Regions from separate parts of the Brevibacterium luteolum genome, predicted to be linked through region 2. Evidence: predicted binding sites of a transcription regulator. Region 2 holds the regulator's gene; the other holds the start of a gene.
What was found. The regulator HrcA, encoded in region 2, represses chaperone genes, less so after heat shock. The targets are predictions, from matches to a motif close to TTNGCACTCGNNNNNNNCGAGTGCNAA.
Positions count from the first base shown of each region.

Region 1: a site for HrcA is predicted at 4,662-4,688, ahead of groES (co-chaperone GroES). Genes of this name have one in related genera too.

Region 1 covers NZ_JALXPM010000015.1:1,913-13,858, forward strand. Annotated here, with positions in the region: gene metG (methionine--tRNA ligase) at 1-576, shown strand, start outside; gene M3C25_RS05400 (TatD family hydrolase) at 583-1,506, shown strand; gene M3C25_RS05405 (hypothetical protein) at 1,534-2,208, opposite strand; gene M3C25_RS05410 (resuscitation-promoting factor) at 2,524-3,720, shown strand; gene M3C25_RS05415 (formate/nitrite transporter family protein) at 3,961-4,629, shown strand; gene groES (co-chaperone GroES) at 4,852-5,145, shown strand; gene groL (chaperonin GroEL) at 5,195-6,787, shown strand; gene M3C25_RS05430 (HsmA family protein) at 6,892-7,293, opposite strand; gene M3C25_RS05435 (pseudouridine synthase) at 7,466-8,479, shown strand; gene M3C25_RS05440 (hypothetical protein) at 8,653-9,489, shown strand; gene M3C25_RS05445 (GNAT family N-acetyltransferase) at 9,571-10,176, opposite strand; gene guaB (IMP dehydrogenase) at 10,329-11,852, shown strand; gene M3C25_RS05455 (metal-dependent transcriptional regulator) at 11,855-11,946, shown strand, end outside.
Region 2 covers NZ_JALXPM010000002.1:21,254-30,312, forward strand. Annotated here, with positions in the region: gene lepA (translation elongation factor 4) at 1-1,452, shown strand, start outside; gene hemW (radical SAM family heme chaperone HemW) at 1,454-2,683, shown strand; gene M3C25_RS00745 (DUF4870 domain-containing protein) at 2,732-3,370, opposite strand; gene M3C25_RS00750 (DUF3097 domain-containing protein) at 3,508-4,386, opposite strand; gene hrcA (heat-inducible transcriptional repressor HrcA) at 4,540-5,550, shown strand; gene dnaJ (molecular chaperone DnaJ) at 5,614-6,732, shown strand; gene M3C25_RS00765 (16S rRNA (uracil(1498)-N(3))-methyltransferase) at 6,729-7,496, shown strand; gene M3C25_RS00770 (PhoH family protein) at 7,653-8,621, shown strand; gene ybeY (rRNA maturation RNase YbeY) at 8,623-9,059, shown strand, end outside.

The sequences.
Region 1 (11,946 bases), on a different contig from region 2:
CTGTCGATGGTCGCCAAGAACTGCGGCGGCCAGGTGCCCACCCCAGGCTCACTCACCGCCGAGGACGAGGAGCTGCTGGCACTGGCCCGCGGCGTGCTGCCCGAGGCGCGCCGGCATGTCGATGTGCAGAACCTGCACCTCTACGTCGGCGCCTGCTGGAAGGTGCTGTCCGAGGCGAACAGGTACTTCTCGGCCCAGGAGCCCTGGAAGCTGAAGAAGACCGACACCGCCCGGATGGAGACCGTGCTGTGGGTGACCCTGGAGGTCGTGCGCATCATCACGCTGCTCATCCAGCCGGTGATGCCCGAATCGACTGGCAAGATCCTCGACCAGCTCGGCGTGCCGGCAGGGGAGGCGGCGGCAGCAGCCGGTGCCCGCAACGTCCATGCCGCCAATGAGGGCGCTCCGGCGATCACCCCGGTGCACGTCGGCGGAGCCGCAGAGGGCGCAGGCGACCCGGAGGCAGGCCGGCCCGAACCGGCCCGCCTGTTCACCGCAATCGACACCCCGCTGGCCGCAGGCACGCCGCTGCCCAAGCCGGCCCCGGTGTTCCCCAAGTTCCAGGTGGAGGAGTAAGGCTCAATGGCATCACGGGCTGCAGGCACGTATCCCGAGGTTCCCCAACCGCTGAGCACACCCGGCGTCGACACCCACTGCCACCTCGACATCGGCGTGGGCGCACGCGGGCCGATCAAGGACGGCGAACCCGCCCCCGAGGTCGAACCCGAAGCAGACGAGACCTTCCCGCCGCTGTCGTTCTTCCACGACACCGCGATGGCTGCCAACATCACGCGCATCGTGCAGATCGGCTGCGAGATGGCCTCGGCCCGCTGGACCGCCGAGGTCGTGGCCGCCGAGGCCGCCGCTGGTCGCGACTGGATGCTCGGCGGGGTGGCGATCCACCCGAACGAGGCGCCCCGGCTGGCAGCCGCAGGCCTGCTGGAGGAGTCGCTGACCGAGATCGAGCAGCTCGCCAGTGCCGGGCGGATCCGGGTGGTCGGCGAGACCGGGCTCGACTACTACCGCACCGCCGACGACGGCGTGGCCGACCAGCAGGAGTCCTTCCGCGCCCACATCGAGATGGCCAAGCGGCTCGACAAGGTGCTCGAGATCCACGACCGGGAGGCCCATGCCGATGTGCTGCGCATCCTCGCGGAGGAGGGCGCACCGGCCAAGACGGTGTTCCACTGCTTCTCCGGCGACGTCGAGATGGCCCGCATCTGCGCCGAGCGCGGCTACTACATGTCGTTTGCGGGCAACGTCACCTTCAAACGCTCCGACGACTTACGGCATGCCGCCTCCGTCGTGCCCGATGAGCTGCTGCTCACCGAGACCGACGCCCCCTTCCTCACACCGCATCCGCACCGCGGCAAGCCCGGCGGACCGTACCTGACGGCCCTGACCGTGCGCATGCTCGCCGAGGTGCGCGGCGTCGACGAGGACCACATCGCCGGGACCGTCGGCGAGAACGCCGAGCGGATCTTCGGTTCCTGGGCGCTGAGCTGAACGTCCCGGTCGGCTGAGCAGCCTGGGCTAGCCGCGGGTCGCGTGGCCCACGGCTTTCTCGATCTGGGCTGCGGTGAGCAGGCCACGGAAGTTGATGACCTGCGAGACGAACAGCAGCACGAGAGACGTGCACAGCCACGCGATGAAGGCACCGGCGATCGTCCAGGCTTGCCGGCGCACTTCGGCTGCGACTTCGTCGGTGACATTGGTGATGACCATGGAGTCGGCCAGTATCGGCAGCAGCCCGGCCACCAGGCCCAGCAGTGCCGTCAGCCCGAGGGCGATGAGATACAGGATGATGAGCACCCGCGGGAGCACACTGGCCGGCATCGCCCGGTAGGCCAGCCCGCCGCGCAGGGACTGCAGGGCCGCCCGGGCGCGAAAGCCCACAGCGCCGAGCAGGATGAGCAGCCCGTGTGCCGCGAGCCAGACGAGCAGCGGCACGACGGCCAGGCCGGCGAGCTCCCGGACGCCGGCGGCACCCTCGGCCGTCGGGGCCAGATCCGGCAGCCAGCCGAGCATTGCGTAGAACCAGCCGCTGGCGAAGATGAGGAACCCGGCCGCCGAGAAGATGAGCGTGCTGATGAGCTGCCGGTTGAGCCGATTGCGCAGCATGCGGATCTGGGGATGACGGCTGACGGGATCGCCCAGCCAGCTGGTGGGGGCGGCACCGGAGGGGAATGCGCGAGTGGGCTCGGACATACTGTGCACATTACGGCGAAACCCGCTGCCGCAGGACTGCCGCCCGCCTGCCGAACGTCATGTGTAACACCGTCTGTGACCCGCCGCCAGCCGCAGATTCGGGCCGCTGACCAGCGACGACGTCAGGTTTCAGCGCGGCCTATGTCACAGCTTTGCAATGTTGGTAACGAATCGGTTACGCTGGGTCTCGTTGTCTTCACGCCTGCCGTCGATCCAGCGGCGCAGACGGGCCCGCACACAGCAGGCCGGACAGCCACTCACTTGGGGCCCGCCACCGCGGGTCTTCACTGCAGAGAGTCTATTGGGGTAGTTTTCGTGATTCCTTCTATTCGCAATCGCAAGGTGCAGATCGTCGCGCAGTCGGTCGTCATCTCCGCGCTCGTCGGCGGCACCGGTGCCTTCTTGGCACTGAACAAGCCCGTCAACGTCACGGTCGACGGCGAAGCCGAGCAGGTCCGCAGCTTCGGCTCGACCGTCGACGACGTGCTCGCCGCACAGGACATCACGCTCGACGAGCGCGACCAGGTCCAGCCCAGCCGCAGCACCCAGGTCGAACGCGACATGAACATCGTCGTGAACAAGGCCAAGGACCTCGACCTCACCGTCGACGGCAAGCCGATGGACGAATGGACCAACGCCTCGACCGTCGGACAGGCCCTGGCCGACCTCGGCATCGAACACGAGGGCGCTGAGGTCTCCGCAGCCCTCGATGACAAGATCAGCGACGGCGAGACCATCGACGTCACCACCGCGAAGACCGTCAGCGTCATGGCCGACGGCAAGACCCAGCCGGTCGAAGCCGCCGCCAAGACCGTTCAGGACGTCATCAGCGAAGCCGGCATCGAACTCGGCACCGACGACATCACCTCTGCCCCACTGACCTCCAACGTCTACGACGGCCAGGTCGTCAACGTCATGCGCGTGGTCAACGAAGAGAAGACCGAGACCGAGACGATCAAGAAGAAGGTCACCGTCAAGAAGGACTCCTCGCTGCCGCGCGGTGAGAAGAAGGTCGAGAAGAAGGGCAAGGACGGCAAGCGCGAGGTCGTTTTCAAAGTCCGCACGGTCAACGGCGACGAGGTCAGCCGCGAAGAGGTCTCCTCCAAAGACATCGAGAAGCCGGTCGAAGAGGTCGTCGTCGAGGGCACCAAGGCCCCGGAGAAGAAGCGCCAGTCCGACAAGAGCTCGCGCAGCAAGGACGACAGCGGCTCCGGCGGCTCGGACAACTCCGAGGACAACTACTCCGGCAGCATGACCACCGCCCAGATCAAGGAGATGCTCGGCGGACCCGGCTCCAAGTGGTACTCGGTCGTCAAGTGCGAGTCGAACTTCAACCCGCGGGCGATCAATCAGTCCAACCGCGCCCACTTCGGGCTCTTCCAGTTCAAGCTCGCCACCTGGCGCTCCGTCGGCGGCTCCGGCAACCCGATCGATGCCAGCCCCCAGGAGCAGTTCAAGCGCGCTAAGATCCTGCAGAAGAAGGCAGGATGGGGACAGTGGGCCTGCGCCTGATCTGAAGCCAGCCACCACCTCGGGCCCGGTCATCGTACCGGGCCCGAGGTGTGTCATCCCGTACCCTGGTCAGGTGGCCAGACGCCTGGAAGGGGGCATCCGTGAAGAAGTCGCAGACCGACATCGACGAAGCCGCCGCCACGGTCTCCTCCGGCGCCAAGCGGCTCAACCGCACATGGACCGAACCTCATCGTCACCGGCCTATTCGGCGGCATCGACGTCTCCTTCGGGATCCTCGCGATGATCCTCGTGCTGCAGGCCACCGGCAGCGACATCCTCGCCGGCATGGCCTTCGGCATCGGCATGTTCGCCCTCAAGATGGCCCACTCGGAGCTGTTCACCGAGGAGTTCCTGCTGCCCATCCACGCGATCGCAGCCGGACAGGGCACCTGGGGCCAGCTGGTGCGGCTGTGGAGCGTCAAACTCGTGACCAACCTCGCCGGCGGCTTCGCCTTCATGTGGCTGACGGTGCTCGCCCTGCCGGACTACCACGGCACCCTCGTCGACAAGGCGGCCAGCTACGTCGACAATCCCTCGCTGCTCGTGATGATCTGCCTGTCGCTGCTCGCCGGTGCCTCCATCACGCTCACCACCCGCATGCAGCAGGGCACCGACAACCACGTCGTCTTCGCTGTCATCTCGATGATCTCCGGGCTCATCGTCATCGGGCTGGGCCTGCTGCACGGTGCACTCAACGCGATGATCATCTTCGGCGCCATGGTCGCCGGAGCTGACATCTCGGTCACGGACTTCCTTGTGTGGATGGCGATCGTCATCCCGTTCAACATGCTCGGCGGGCTGCTCATCATCACGCTGCCGCGGATGGCGCGCACGTGGCGGATCCTGCGGGCAGTGCGCCGCGGTGAGCTGAGCTTCGAAGACCTCGAAGAAGAGGCAGCCCGCGACTGAGCCTGCGTGCTGGCTGTGGCTCCGCGACGGAATTGGCACTCGAGTTGACCGAGTGCCAAGCAGCGCTCTAAAGTCGAATTAGCACACTAAGCCAATGAGTGCTAACAGCCCCTGAAGCGGATCGGCACGCTCGGCACCCGCGACGACGAGCAGGCCACAGCACCACCCAGTGCCCGAGTCAGGACGCTGTTGAGGACTACAGACAAAGGAGAGTGTCCGCACATGTCGGTCTCCATCAAGCCGCTCGAAGATCGGATCGTCATCCGTCAGGTTGAAGCCGAGCAGACCACTGCCTCCGGCCTCGTCATCCCTGACACCGCCAAGGAGAAGCCGCAGGAAGGCGAAGTCGTCGCCGTGGGCCCGGGTCGCGTTGCCGACAACGGCAACCGCGTGCCGCTCGACGTCGCCGTCGGCGACAAGGTCATCTACTCCAAGTACGGCGGCACCGAGGTCAAGTACGCAGGTGAGGAATACCTCGTGCTCTCGGCGCGTGACGTGCTCGCCGTCATCGGCTGAGCATCTGCGCCTGAGCAGACTGTTCGTACTTCACAGAAGGAAGTGACACATGGCTAAAACACTTCAGTTCAACGACGACGCGCGCAAGGCCCTTGAGCGCGGCGTCAACGTGCTGGCCGACACCGTCAAGGTGACCCTCGGCCCGCGCGGCCGCAACGTCGTGCTCGACAAGCAGTGGGGCGCTCCGACCATCACCAACGATGGTGTGACGATCGCCCGCGAGGTCGAACTCGACGATCCGTACGAGAATCTCGGCGCCCAGCTGGCCAAGGAAGTCGCCACCAAGACCAACGACGTCGCCGGTGACGGCACCACGACTGCGACCGTGCTCGCTCAGGCCTTCGTCCACGAGGGCCTGCGCAACGTCGCTGCCGGTGCCGCCCCCAGCCAGCTCAAGCTCGGCATCGAGAAGGCCGTCGAACTCGTTGAGGAGAAGCTGCGGGAGACCGCCCGCGACGTCTCCGGCTCCGAGGAGATCGCCCACGTCGCCGCGCTGTCGGCGCAGTCGCGTGAGATCGGCGAGATGATCGCCGAGGCCTTCGACAAGGTCGGCAAGGACGGCGTCATCACCATCGACGAGAGCCAGGCCGCATCGGTCGAGCTCGAGTTCACCGAGGGCATGCAGTTCGACAAGGGCTACCTGTCGCCGTACTTCGTCACCGACGCAGACCGCCAGGAAGCCGTCCTCGACGACCCCTACATCCTCATCAACCAGGGCAAGATCTCCAACATCCAGGAGCTGCTCCCGGTGCTGGAGAAGGTGCAGCAGGCCTCCAAGCCGCTGCTCATCGTCGCTGAGGACGTCGAGGGCGAGGCTCTTTCGACCCTCGTGGTCAACAAGCTGCGCGGCATCCTCAACGTCGCTGCCGTCAAGGCACCGGGCTTCGGCGACCGCCGCAAGGCGATCCTGGAAGACCTCGCCGTGCTCACCGGCGGCACCGTCGTCACCGCCGATATGGGCATGAAGCTCGACCAGGTGACGCTCGACGATCTGGGCAACGCCCGCACCGTCACCGTCACCAAGGATTCGACGACCGTCGTCGACGGTGCCGGTTCCGATGATGCCGTGTCCGACCGGGTGGCGCAGATCCGCGCCGAGGTCGAGAACACCGATTCGGACTGGGACCGCGAGAAGCTGCAGGAGCGCCTGGCCAAGCTGGCCGGCGGCGTGGCAGTCATCAAGGTCGGTGCCGCGACCGAGGTGGAGCTCAAGGAGCGCAAGCACCGCGTCGAGGACGCAGTGTCGGCCACCCGTGCCGCCATCGAAGAGGGCATCGTCGCCGGCGGCGGCGCAGCCCTCGTCCATGCCGGCAAGGCCCTGGAGAACGTCGACCTCGGCATCTCGGGCGACGCCCAGACCGGCCTGACGATCGTGCGCCGCGCGATCGGCGAGCCGCTGCGCTGGATCGCCGAGAACGCCGGCCAGGACGGCTACGTCGTCGCCTCGAAGGTCGCAGAGCTCGACGCCGGTCAGGGCTTCAACGCCGCCACCGGCGAGTACGGCGATCTCATCGCTCAGGGCATCATCGACCCGGTCAAGGTGACCCGTTCGGCGCTGCGCAACGCAGCCTCGATCGCAGCACTCGTGCTCACCACCGAGACCCTCGTCGTGGAGAAGCAGGAAGAAGAGGACGAGGACTGACCCTCTGCCCCTGAGCCTGCCTCAGCACTGACACCGCGCCCCTGGGATGGCCTCCCGGGGGCGCGGTGCTGTCATCAGAGTCAGGAGGTCCTGCGGCGGGCCGCTCACCCGATCATCGAAGCCGCCATCCCTGTGAAGTAGGGGACGAGCCAGATGATCCACACGATGAGCGAGAAGCGGTGGAAGGTGCCCTTGGCCTCCTCGGTGCCGCGGATCATGACGATGACGGCCCACACGAAGTGGACGGCCATGAGCAGCAGCGCCAGCGCGCCGGTGAGCGCCATCGTCAGACTGAGGAACCCGGCAGCTGAGCCGGAGAAGAAGTTCGCATCCCCGGATTCGGCGATGCGGCGCATGAATTCGGTGCCGGTGGCATCGCAGACGAGACCGAGGCCGAAGAATACGACATGAGTCCAGGTGAGGTTCTTGCGCAGGTGCTCGGCCCAGACGCCGACGGTGTAGAAGATGAGCGCGAGGGTGATGAAGATGATGGCAGGTGTCAGCATGTCGCCATCGTCGCGCGGCAGGAAGCCGCGCACATCGGGCCGGCGGCTGACCTCGGCATCAGCCGATCGGTTGATGCTGGCTGCACGAGCCGATTGATTGATGCCGGCTGCAGGAGCCGCACGGAATCCTCGGCGCGAGCGAAGAGGACTGCTGAACCCGTAGGCTGGGCACATGCCCCGCAGCCCACTGCCCCCACGTGAGGGGATCTCCGCCACCCGCCTGCGCGCCCCCGGCGGGCATGAGACCCACGCGCTGGCCGGCGCCCCGGTGCCGGACAGCGTCGATGAGATGCTCGCCGTCCTCGTGCCGGACTCCACACCCGAGGCGCGGGCAGCGCTCGTAACCGACGGCCGCCTGTGCACCGCTGAGGCCGGACCCGCTCGGCTGGAGGACCCGGTCATCCCCGGAGCCTTCTACTGGTTCCACCGCCCGGTTCCGCCCGAGCCCCGGGTGCCGTTCGAGATCGGCGTCGTGGACGAGGACGAGGATCTGCTCGTCGTCGACAAGCCGCACTTCCTGGCCAGCACCCCCAACGGCCGGTTCGTACGCGAATGCGCCGTCACCCGGTTGCGCGTCGACCGCGGCGAACCGGATCTGGTCGCCATCCACCGACTCGACCGGGTCACCGCCGGGCTGCTCGTGTTCTCGCGCCGGCCGGAATCCCGTGGACGCTATCAGCGGCTGTTCCAAGACCGGAAGGTGACGAAGACCTACCGGGCGCTGGCAGTGCTGCCGCCGGGCTTCGACCCGGATTCGCTGCCCGGTGAGCGCCGCACCCGGCTGGAGAAGACCGCCGGTGACCGCCAGGTCCGCGAAGTGGCCGGTGAGCCCAACGCCCACACCCGGATCCGGCTGACAGCCGTGCACGAGGTGCCAGCCGGCGGCCAGGCGCCCACCGCCTCGGGAACGGGGGAGGGAGGCGTGCGCATCGGGGAGTTCGAGCTGCAGCCGGTGACCGGCAAGACCCACCAGCTGCGGGTGCACATGCACGCACTGGGCCTGCCGATCCTCAGCGACCCGGTCTACCCGGTCGATGACAACCCGGATCCCTACGACTTCTCCTCCCCCTTGCAGCTGCTGGCATCCACCCTGGCCTTCACCGACCCGTTGACCGGACAGCAGCGGCGGTTCGCCACCGGGCTGCGGCTCGACGCGGCCGCCGCGTGGGCGCAGCTGGGTGGATGAGGATGTCACAGGGCTGCCACAGCAGCGAAACCTGAGGTGGGTCGGCCCGCCATTACAGTGGCACCATGACCGATCCCAACCCGCCTTCGGACCGGACTGTGCCCCCGCAGCCTCACCGGCCGCCAGCACAGCCTCCCCGGCCGCCGGCGCAGCGGACGCCGCCGGGACCGCGTGTGCCGCACCCGCAGCGTGGCGAGCCGTACATGTACGCTGCCGGTGTGCCGCGGGTCGACGGGCGCTACGATCTCAGCGAACTCGACCGGCAGCGCGAGATGGTCTTCTCCGATGACAGCGAGAAGCCGATCAGATGGCTGCCGCGCTTCGGCCGGGCCGTACTCGTCAGCCTCGGACTGGCCGCAGCCGGGGCCGTCATCGTCTCGTTCGTCGGGGCGGAGATGCTGCTCGGCAAGACGGGAGAGGTCGTCCCGGCCGAGCAGGCGGGACTCATGGGCCTCATCTTCCTCGTCGTCCTGTCCTGGATGTTCCCGTTCATGGACTACAGCATGGTCTTCTCCACCGCTGGCCAGAAGCGGCTGCCGGTGGCGGCGTTCATCTTCGCGACCTCGGCGGTGAACGCCGGGCTGCTGACAGTGTCGACGCTGGTGTGGCCGTACGTGGTCGACTTCGCACCTTCGGGGCTCTTCATCGACAGCTGGGAACCGGATGCGGCACACCTGCTCGTGGTGTTCCTGTGCTGCTGGTCCGTGACGCTTTCGGTTCTCGGTGGGGCTGTCTTCATGGTGCGCATGATGGCGGTCAACCCGATCATCGCCTTCATCCTCGGTGGCGGCTGGGTGCTCGGGAGCTTGGGCCTGGCAGTCGGAATCGTCATGTTCATCAAGGCTGTGCCGGCCTACGACACGACAAGCGTCATCGTCCCTGCCGGGATCACCCTCGCAGTTGTCATCTTCCTGTTCGTCTGCCTCATGCCGATCACGTCTCTGCGCAGGCCGACTCCGGAGCACACCGGCCCCGTCGGCGGCCCCTGTGCAGGAAGACATCGCCGGTGAGCCATCCGCCTGAGCACGCGGAGCGCCCCGGTGTGAGCATCGTCGTGACTTTCCGGCGGATCGCCGAACGCGACGCTGACCTCAGCGGCCGGCCAGCCGGTGCTCCAGGCCCCGCTTCACCGTGGGCCATTCGCAGGCGATGATCGAATAGACCGCCGTATCCCGCAGCACCCCATTGAACAGCTGGTGGGAGCGCAGCACCCCATCGGGCTTCGCGCCGAGGCGTTCGATCGCCGCTCGGGACTGGAAGTTGTGGAAGTGCGTGCGGAACTCCACCGCAATGCAGTCAAGGGCCTCGAACGCGCGGGTGAGAAGCAGCAGCTTCGCCTCCGCATTCACTCCGGTGCCCTGCACCGCAGGAGACAGCCACGTCGAGCCGATCTCGACCCGCCGGTTGGCCGCATCGATGTTCATGAACGTCGTCATGCCCACCGGCCGGCCGTCTGCCACGACCGCGAACGGCGCCATGGACCCAGCTGCCTGCAGGCCCTGCCGGCGCACGATCTCATCAGCCATCGCCTCGGGCGCGGGCACACTCGTCACCCACGAGGACGGGAGATCACCGGCAGCGGCGGCCAGCACCTCGGCGTCGGAGACCTCGACCCGGCGCAGCAGCACCCGTGTGCCGGCCAGCTGCGGGGTCGCAGCGAAGGCATGGGGAACAGACACATCATCGTGATCGATCATGGGCTCAAGTGTAGACCGCGCCCGAGGCGTGGGCAGACTCACAGCCGGAGCTGCAGGCAGGCCTTGTCCTGGGTGTGGTGCCGGGCCGCTGCGACGGACTACGATTGAGCCAGCGACCCCACGCCGTATTCCGCCTCGGGAGGTAGACACAGGTGAACATCGAGCAGCACTTCAAAGCAGCGGAGGATCCTTTCGCGCTGACCGGACTGACCTACGACGATGTGCTGCTGCTGCCTGGGGACACCGACGTCATCCCGTCCGAGGCCTCGACGACGACGCGGCTGACGCGTGAGATCGACATCAACGTCCCGCTGGTCTCAGCGGCGATGGACACGGTGACCGAATCGCGGATGGCGATCGCGATGGCGCGCATCGGCGGCATCGGCATCCTGCACCGCAACCTGAGCAAGGAAGACCAGGCCGACCAGGCCGACTACGTCAAGCGCAGTGAATCGGGCATGATCAACGACCCGCTGACGATCACCGCCGACCGCAGCCTCGCCGAGCTCGACGAGCTGTGCGGGCAGTACCGGATCTCCGGGCTGCCGGTCGTCGATGAGGACAATGTGCTGGTCGGCATCATCACCAACCGCGACCTGCGCTTCGTCTCCCGCAAGGACTTCGCCACCACCACCGTCGGTGAGATCATGACCCGCGCACCGCTCATCACCGCCCCGGTCGGTGTGTCAGCCGAACGGGCCTTCGAACTGCTGGCCGAGAACAAGATCGAGAAGCTGCCGCTGGTCGACGACGCCAACGTCATCCGCGGTCTCATCACCGTCAAGGACTTCGTCAAGAGCGAGGAGTACCCGCTGGCGACGAAGGACGATGAGGGCCGGCTGCGCGTCGGCGCTGCCGTCGGCTTCTACGGCGACGCATACGATCGCGCCGGACTGCTGGCCGAAGCCGGCGTTGATGTGCTCGTCGTCGACACCGCCAACGGCCACGCCCGCGGAGTCACCGAGATGATCCGCGCCCTGAAGAAGGACCCGAAGTTCGCTAGCGTCCAGATCATCGGCGGCAATGTCGCCACCCGGATGGGCGCCCAGGCGCTCATCGACGCAGGAGCCGATGCCATCAAGGTCGGTGTGGGCCCTGGTTCGATCTGCACCACCCGGGTTGTCGCTGGTGTGGGCGTGCCGCAGGTGACCGCCATCCACCTGGCCCACCAGGCCGCCCGTGAAGCCGGCGTGCCGGTGATCGGCGACGGCGGACTGCAGTACTCCGGCGACATCGGCAAGGCGCTTGTCGCCGGTGCCGACTCCGTCATGGTCGGCTCCCTGCTCGCCGGATGCAACGAGAGTCCCGGTGAGCTCATCTTCGTCAACGGCAAGCAGTACAAGGCCTACCGCGGGATGGGCTCGCTCGGTGCGATGGCCCCGCGCAAGGGCGCCTCGTACTCCAAGGACCGCTATTTCCAAGCCGATGTGTCGACCGACACCGACCTCATCCCCGAAGGCGTCGAGGGCCGGGTCGCCTACCGCGGTGAGCTCAAGCAGGTCGCCTACCAGCTCACCGGCGGACTGCGGCAGACGATGTTCTACGTCGGCGCGCGTACGATCCCTGAGCTCAAGGAGAAGGGCCAGTTCGTCCGCCTCACTGCAGCCGGACTCAAGGAGAGCCACCCGCACGACATCCAGATGACGGTCGAGGCACCGAACTACACGGTGAAGTGACAGTGGCTGCTGCCGAGAAGCCGCAGGCGGCACCGGTGGATGGGCCTGCCCCGGCAGGGGAGCGCGCACCGTCGGTGTCCGAGCTGACAGCCAG
Region 2 (9,059 bases):
ATGGAAAACGACCTCACGATCATCCCGGTGCTCAACAAGATCGACCTGCCGGCCGCCCAGCCGGACAAGTACGCCGACGAGCTCGCCGGGCTCATCGGCTGCGAACCCGAGGACTGCCTGCTCGTCTCCGGCAAGACCGGCGAGGGCGTCGAAGAGGTCCTCGACCGCATCATCACCGACATCCCCGCCCCGGAAGGCGACCCGGACGGCCCAGCCCGAGCGATGATCTTCGACTCCGTCTACGACACCTACCGCGGAGTCGTCACCTACGTCCGCGTCGTCGACGGCAGCCTGCGCCCGCGCGACAAGATCGAGATGATCTCCACCCACGCCACCCACGAGCTCCTGGAGATCGGCGTATCGTCACCGGAGCCGCACCCGTCGAAGGGCCTGCGGGCAGGCGAGGTCGGCTACCTCATCACCGGCGTCAAGGATGTCCGGCAGTCCCGCGTCGGCGACACCGTCACCACCGCCCACAATGCCGCAACCGAGCCGCTGGCCGGCTACCAGGACCCCAAGCCGATGGTGTTCTCCGGGCTGTTCCCGATCGACGGATCCCAGTACCCGGATCTGCGTGAGGCACTCGACAAGCTCAAGCTCAACGACGCCGCACTCACCTATGAACCGGAGACCTCCGCGGCACTCGGCTTCGGGTTCCGCTGCGGGTTCCTCGGCCTGCTGCACCTGGAGATCGTGCGCGAGCGCCTCGAACGCGAATTCGACCTCGACCTCATCTCGACCGCCCCGTCGGTCGTCTACGAGGTGCGGATGGAAGACGGTTCCGAACACACCGTGACGAATCCCTCGGAGTACCCCGAGGGCAAGATCGCCGAAGTGCACGAGCCGATGGTGCGCGCCACCGTGCTGACCCCCAGCGACTTCGTCGGCCCGGTCATGGAGCTGTGCCAGGCCAAGCGCGGGCAGATGAACGGCATGGACTACCTGTCCGAGGATCGCGTCGAGCTGCGCTACCGGATCCCCCTCGGCGAGATCGTCTTCGACTTCTTCGACCAGCTCAAGTCCCGCACCAAGGGCTATGCATCTCTCGACTACGAGCCCGACGGCCAGCAGGCCGCCAACCTCGTCAAGGTCGACATCCTGCTGCACGGCGACACCGTCGATGCGTTCTCGGCGATCGTCCACCGCGATGAGGCGTACAGCTACGGCGTGAAGATGGCCTCGAAGCTCAAGGAGCTCATCCCGCGCCAGCAGTTCGAGGTGCCCGTCCAGGCCGCGATCGGTTCGCGGATCATCGCCCGTGAGACGATCCGGGCGATCCGCAAGGACGTGCTCTCCAAGTGCTACGGCGGTGACATCAGCCGTAAGCGCAAGCTGCTGGAGAAGCAGAAGGAAGGCAAGAAGCGCATGAAGATGGTCGGCACCGTCGAGGTGCCCCAGGATGCCTTCATCGCCGCACTGTCCTCCGACGGCGACGGGGCGAAGAAGAACTGATATGCCCGCCCAGCCTGCGGGCGAACCGGTACCGCTGGACGGCAGCCTGCCGGCCAGCGCAGTCGTCGGTGCCGCCGAGCGCGGCCTGAGCCTCTATATCCACGTCCCGTACTGCCGGGTGCGCTGCGGGTACTGCGACTTCAACACCTACACCGCCGACGAGCTCGGACCCGGCGCCTCGCGCAGCGACTACCGCCCGATGCTCGCCGCTGAGCTCGACTTCGTCCGGGCATCTATGGACCGAGCGGGCTTTCCCGACCGGGAGGTCTCCACGGTCTTCTTCGGCGGCGGCACCCCGACCCTGCTGCCAGCAGACGTGCTGGCCGGGGTGCTGACAGACGTGCAGGAGCGCTTCCGGTTCGCCGCTGATGCGGAGATCACGACCGAGGCGAACCCTGACACGCTGAGCCCGGACTACCTTGCGACTCTGGCAGCGGCTGGATTCACGCGGGTGTCTCTTGGCATGCAGTCGGCCGTTCCCGAGGTGCTGGCCACCTTGGACCGCACGCACGACGCCGCGCGGATCCCGCAGGTCGTCGAATGGGCGAAAGAAGCCGGCCTGCAGGTCAGCCTCGACCTCATCTACGGCACACCGGGGGAGAGCCTCGATGACTGGCACGTCTCCCTCGAACAGGCGATCGCCTGCGCACCTGATCACGTCTCGGCCTACTCGCTCATCATCGAAGACGGCACGAAGATGGCTGCCCAGATCCGGCGCGGGCAGCTGCCGATGCCCTCTGACGACGATGCCGCTGACAAGTACGAACTCGCCGACCAGCTGCTCGGTGCCGCCGGCTACCAGTGGTACGAGGTGAGCAACTACTCAACCGGTCCAGACACCCGCTGCCGGCACAACCTCGCCTACTGGCACGGCGACGACTGGTGGGGATTCGGACCCGGAGCCCACTCCCACCTCGGCGGGGTGCGGATGTGGAATGCCAAGCATCCGCGTGCCTGGGCCGACCGGCTGCGCGCCGGGCATAGCCCGGTCATCGGCCGGGAGATCCTCGATGACGAGGTGCAGGAACTGGAGCGGATCATGCTCACCGCCCGGCTGCGCGAGGGCCTGCCGATCGCGAGCCTGCCGGCTGCCGGCCAGGTCGAGGCTGCCGAGTTCGCACGCGCCGGGCTGCTGGAGGCCGGCGCCTTCGAACGCGGGATCTTCAGCCCGACGCTGCAGGGCCGGCTGCTGTGCGACCTCATGGTCCGCCGGATCACCGAAACGCTGTGAGGCCGGCCCCAGCGGGACCGGCCTCACAGAATCACGAGCTCGTGCTGGTCACTTGACCATGTCGATGGTGAGCGGCGCACGGTAGCCCTCACCGTTGTTGCCGCGCACGGCAGAGATGATCGCGAACACATACAGCGCGATCACCGGGACGAAGTACAGAACGTAGATGATCGCTCCGAAACCGAGTGTCACGATCGTGATGATGAAGAAGACAATCCCGAGGCCGATGAGGTAGAGCGTGTAGGAGATATTCGTATTCAGCATCTGCCGTGCGTGTTCGCGGACGAAAGCGCTGCGGTCCTTGTAGATGACGAAGATGATGAGCGGCATGAGCCAGCCGAGCAGCAGGATGCCGACGCCGTTCCACATCGCCATCTGCCGTTCGTCAGGATCGGCGTGCCAGTAGCCTGCCGACCCCTGCTGGTAGGCGCCTTCTGGGTGGGGGCCGCGCAGCGGTACGCCAGCCAGAGTCGAACCGCCGATCGGCTGGCCGTTCGGGGCCGTCGGGCGCTGCTGCTGAGGACCCGGCTGACCATAGGCGCCCGGCTGTCCGCTGTAGCCGCCAGGCTGCTGGTAGCCGCCGGGCTGGGAACCGGGACCAGGATGGCCGCCGGGCTGCGAGCCGTAGCCGGGCTGGCCGGCCGGCTGCGAGCCGTAGCCGCCCTGGGGATTGTATTCGGAGCTCATGGCTGTCCTTTCAGAGAGTGTTCTGCGCTCTACGGTAGTCGAGGTGCGCGCGTGCCGTCACGGCGCGATGATGCAGTCCTGGCACATCGGAACGGCGCGCGGATGCGGCAACAGTCTGACACAGGTGCCGTGGCCGCTCACACCTGCCCGTAGAGGTGGTCGACGGTGACGAAGTCGATGAGCTCCTCGACCCGGCCCGACAGCGTCGGCTCGACATCGGCGATCGTCCTCACCGAGCGCAGGATCCGCTGCCAGCCCAGAGCGATATCGCGCTGATCGCGGGCCGGCCAGCCGAGCCGGCGCAGCGTGCCGACCTTGAAGTCCTCCCCGCGCGGGACCTGCGGCCACACCGGAATCCCGACGACGGCCGGCTTCACCGCCTGCCAGATGTCGATATAGGGGTGGCCGATGATGTGCACGACCCCGGCGAAGCGCTCATCGGCGAGCACCGCCTCGGCGATGCGGGATTCCTTGGTGCCGGCCACGAGGTGATCGGCGAGCACCCCGACGCGATGCTTCCGGTCGGGTCCGAACTCGGCGAGCTTGTCAGCCAGCACGTCGAGGCCGCCGAGCGGTTCGACGACGACGCCCTCGCCGCGCAGGTCATCACCCCAGATCTTCTCCACCAGCTCAGCGTCGTGCTTGCCCTCCACCCAGATGCGCGAGCCGCGGGCCACCCGTGCCCGCTGGTCGGTCCTGGCCACCGATCCCGAGGCGGTGCGCGCCGGGGCAGCCGGGCGGCTGGCCTGCGGGCGGGTGATCGTCACCGGTTTGCCGTCGACCCAGTATCCCGGTCCCAAGGGCGCGAGGCGGGTGCGGCCGTGGCGGTCCTCCAAGCGCATGACCCAGCCGGCAGAGGTCTTCTCCACCCCGGTGATCGCCCCGACATACCCGGTCTCGACGTCCTCGACGACGAGGCCGCGCTGGGCGGGCACCTCAGCTGAGCGGGGACGGCGGTGGGCGCGCGGGGAGGAGCCGGCGAGCACATCGGCTCCGTAGGGATCGTAGAAAGTCACACGACAAGGGTAATTGCGCCCACCCGGTGTGGCCCTGTTTGGGCAGACCATCGGCGAGGCGTACACTTGATTGGCACTCGCATTGACTGAGTGCCAGCCCGCGTGCGTGCGGGCATGCGGGCCGGACACGAGTGAGGAGGAGGTCGAGGCCACGTGAACGATGACCGCCGGACGCGCGTGCTGCGCGCCATCGTCGAAGACTACGTCGCCACGAACGAGCCGGTCGGCTCGAAGGCGCTCGTCGAACGCCACCAGCTCGGCGTGTCCCCAGCGACCATCCGCAACGACATGGCCGCGCTCGAAAGCGAAGGGCTCATCGCCCAGCCCCACACCTCGGCCGGGCGCGTGCCCACCGACAAGGGCTACCGGCGCTTCGTCGACCGCATCGACGAGGTCAAGCCGCTCTCGGTAGCCGAGAAGCGGGCGATCGCCCGGATCCTCGAAGAGCCACTCGACATCGACGAGATGCTCGAGCGCACCGTCCGGCTGCTGGCCGGACTGACCCAGCAGGTCGCCGTCGTGCAGTACCCGATCGCCCGGCAGACGAAGGTGCGCCACATCGAACTCGTCTCGATCGCCGCCCACCGCCTGCTCGTCGTGCTCATCAGCGACGCCGGGCAGGTCGAACAGCGCCTCATCGACGCCGGCAGCGAACTGACCGACGAGGAGGTCGCCAGCCTCCGCGACCGCATCCGCGCCGCCGTGCACAACGTGCCGATGGACGCCGTCAAGCAGGCCTGTGAGCGCATCGAGGTGCCACCAGAGCACCAGCGAGCCGCCCACGCCGTGGCCACCGCCCTGGCCGACCTCAGCCAGGTCGGCCGCCAGGACCGCCTCGTCATGGCCGGCACCGCCAACCTCGCCCGCTCCGCCCGCGAGCTCGGCGCCCACATCGGCCCACTCCTCGAAGCCTTCGAGGAGCAGGTCGTGCTGCTCAAGCTGCTCACCTCGATCGCAGCCGAGACCGACGAGGTCAGCGTGCGCATCGGCAGCGAGAACACCGTCGAGTCCTTCTCCTCGACCTCGGTCGTGGCCACCAGCTACGGGGCGCAGGATTCTGCGGCCAGCCTGGCGGTGCTCGGCCCGACCCGCATGGACTATCCGACGACGATGGCCGCAGTGCGAGCTGTGGCGAAGTACGTCTCGGTCATTCTCAACGACTGACCGGCCCACACGCCCGCAACAGACAACCGATCCGCGAATCGCCTCATCGATCAAAGGACGAACGTGACCAACCACTATGAAACCCTCGGCGTGCCGAAGGACGCCTCGACGGCGGACATCAAGAAGGCCTACCGCAAGCTGGCGCGCGAACTCCACCCCGACGTCAACCCCGGCCGGGAAGACGAGTTCAAGCAGGTCGCGGTCGCCTACGAGGTGCTCTCAGACCCGGAGAAGCGCCGCAACTACGACATGGGCGGCTCCGAATACGGCCAGGGCTTCGGCGGAGCGAACTTCGGCGGGTTCTCCGACCTGTTCGAGACGTTCTTCGGCGGCGGCATGGGCGGATCGCCCCAGCAGCCGGCCTCGCGCAAGCGCCGCGGCAAGGATGCGCTCATCGGCATCGAGATCGACTTGGAGACCGCAGTCTTCGGCGGCACCGAGGAGATCGACATCGCCACCGCCGAGGTGTGCGAGACCTGCCAGGGAGACGGCACCCGGCCCGGCACCTCGGTCGAGACCTGCTCACTGTGCCACGGCACCGGCTCGGTCCAGCAGATGACCCGCACCCTGCTCGGGCAGATGGTCACCAACCAGACCTGCAACAACTGCGGCGGCTACGGCACCCGCATCACCGACCCGTGCACCTCCTGCCACGGCGACGGACGCGTGCGCGTCGAACGCACCCTGAGCTTCCGGATCCCAGCCGGCGTGTCGACCGGCACCCGCATCCAGCTCGCCGGCCGCGGCGAGGTCGGACCCGGCGGGGGGCCTCCCGGAGACCTGTTCATCGAGGTCACCGTCGCAGAGCACGCCTCCTTCGAACGCGACGGCGACAACCTGCGCTGCACCATCGAGGTGCCGATGACCGCCGCCGCCCTCGGCGCGACGGTCAAGCTCGACACCTTCGACGGTGCCCAGGACATCGAGATCCCCGCCGGCACCCAGTCGGGCACCACCCAGAAGCTCGCCGGCCTCGGTGCCAAGCGGCTGCGCCACCAGAGCCGCGGCGACCTCATCGTCACGATCAACGTCGCCACCCCGAAGAAGCTCGACGCCAAGCAGACCGAGCTGCTCGAAGAGCTCGCCCGGCTGCGCGATGAGACCCAGCCGGAGGCCACCGTCGGCAAGGCCGATGAGCGCAGCGCCTTCCGCCGGTTCCGCGAGAGGTTCGCCGGGCGATGACCCTGCCGGTCTTCATCGACCCGGACATCACCCACCCCGGCGAGCACGGTGAGGTCATCGCACCTGCGGCGGTGGCTCATCACGTCGTCACCGTCCGCCGGATGCAGGCGGGCGAGGAGCTGCAGCTCAGCGACGGCGCCGGCCTGCGCATCACCGGCACCATCACGACCGCTGAACGCAATGACCTGCGCATCGCCGTCACGGCCGTCCAGGTCGATCCACCGGCCAACCCGCAGCTCGTGCTCGTGCAGGCCCTGGCGAAGTCCGGCCGCGACCTCGCCGCCGTCGAAGCGGCCGTCGAGGTCGGCGTCGACGCCGTCGTCCCATGGGAGGCGCAGCGCTCGATCGTCAAGTGGCCGGCAGCCAAAGCCGGCAAGTCGATCGCCAAGTGGCGCCACACCTCGGTGGCGGCCGCCGAACAGTCCCGCCGCGCGTTCGTGCCTGCCATCAGCGAACTCGCCCGCGGCACCGGACTGGCTGACACGTTCACGGATGCCGATGCGGTCTTCGTGCTGCACGAGACCGCCAGCCAGCCGCTCACCGCACAGCTGCGCGAGCTGGCCGACAGCCTGACGGCCGCACCGGGCGGCATCGAGCGGCTCGTGCTCGTCGTCGGTCCCGAAGGCGGGATCTCCGATCCTGAGATCGCCGCACTCACCGCAGCCGGTGCGCAGACAGCCCTGCTCGGTGCCAGCGTGCTGCGCGCCTCGACAGCCGGGCCGGTCGCCCTCGGACTGTGCCAGGCCGCCCTCAGCCGCTGGTGAGCCCAGGCGGGCCGGGCACCGACGCGCTAGAGTTGCCCATGAGAATCCGCACGCGAGAACACCGCTGAACACAACCTGAGAAGAGGACCTGAGCTGGAGCCCCAGAACACACCGGCACCCGAAGACACGCGCGAGGCCGAGACGGCGCACACCCGCGTGCACCTGTCGATCCCGGAGAACATCGACCCCGTCGCCCTGTTCGGGCCCGCCGAGGTCAACCTGCGCACCCTTGAGGCACTCGCCCCGGAGGTCGACATCCACTGTCGGCAGCACGAGATGACGCTCTCCGGCCCGGAAGCCGCCGTCGGCTCGCTCGTGACGACGATCGGCGAACTCAAAGCGCTCGTCGCCGCCGGGCACATCATCGAACCCGATGCGGTGCGCCGGGTGCACACGATGGAGCCCGAAGCCGGCAGCCCAGCCCGCGTGCTCAGCGAGAACATCCTGTCCTCCCGCGGGCGCACCGTGCGCCCCAAGACCTACGGCCAGCACCAGTACGTCGCAGCGATCCGCTCGCACACCATCACCTTCGGCCTCGGCCCGGCCGGCACCGGCAAGACCTACCTGGCGATGGCGATGGCGGTCAACGCGCTGCAGAACAAGGCCGTCTCGCGGATCATCCTCACCCGGCCCGCCGTCGAGGCAGGGGAGAACCTCGGGTTCCTGCCCGGCACCCTCGACGAGAAGATCGACCCGTACGTCCGTCCGCTCTATGACGCGCTGCACGACATGATCGAACCCGACCGGATCAAGATGCTGCTCGACTCCGGCACCATCGAGGTCGCCCCGCTGGCCTATATGCGCGGCCGCACGCTCAACGACTCCTTCATCATCCTCGACGAAGCGCAGAACACGACGTTCGAGCAGATGAAGATGTTCCTCACCCGGCTGGGCTTCGGCTCACGGATGGTCGTCACCGGCGACACCAGCCAGGTCGACCTGCCCGGTGCCGCACGCAGCGGACTCGTCCTCGCCCAGGACATCCTTGGCCACGTCGACGACATCCAGTTCTGCCGCCTGACGAGCAAGGACGTCGTCCGCCACGACCTCGTCTCGGCGATCGTCGACGCCTACGACCTGTGGTCCGGGCGCGAAGCCGGTCCCGCGAGCCAGAAGGGACGCTGAGATGGCCATCGACATCGGCAACGAGACCCCAGCCGAGATCGACCTGCCGGAGGTCGTCGCACTGGCTGAGCATGTGCTTGAGCGCATGCACATCAACCCCGCCGCCGAGGTGTTCATCCGGTTCATCGACGAGGCGGCGATGACCGAGCTGCACCTGCGCTGGATGAACCTCGACGGCCCGACCGACGTCATGTCCTTCCCGATGGACGAGCTCAAGCCCGGCCAGGACGAAGCCGGGATGCTCGGCGACATCGTCATCTGCCCCGGCGTGGCCGCCGAACAGGCCGCAGCCGCCGGGCATTCGCTCAGTGATGAGATCCTGCTGCTCACGGCTCACGGCCTGCTGCACCTCATGGGCTATGACCACCACGAGCCCGAGGAGAAGGAAGAGATGTTCGGCCTGCAGCGCCACCTGCTGCTGACCTGGTTCGCCGAGCG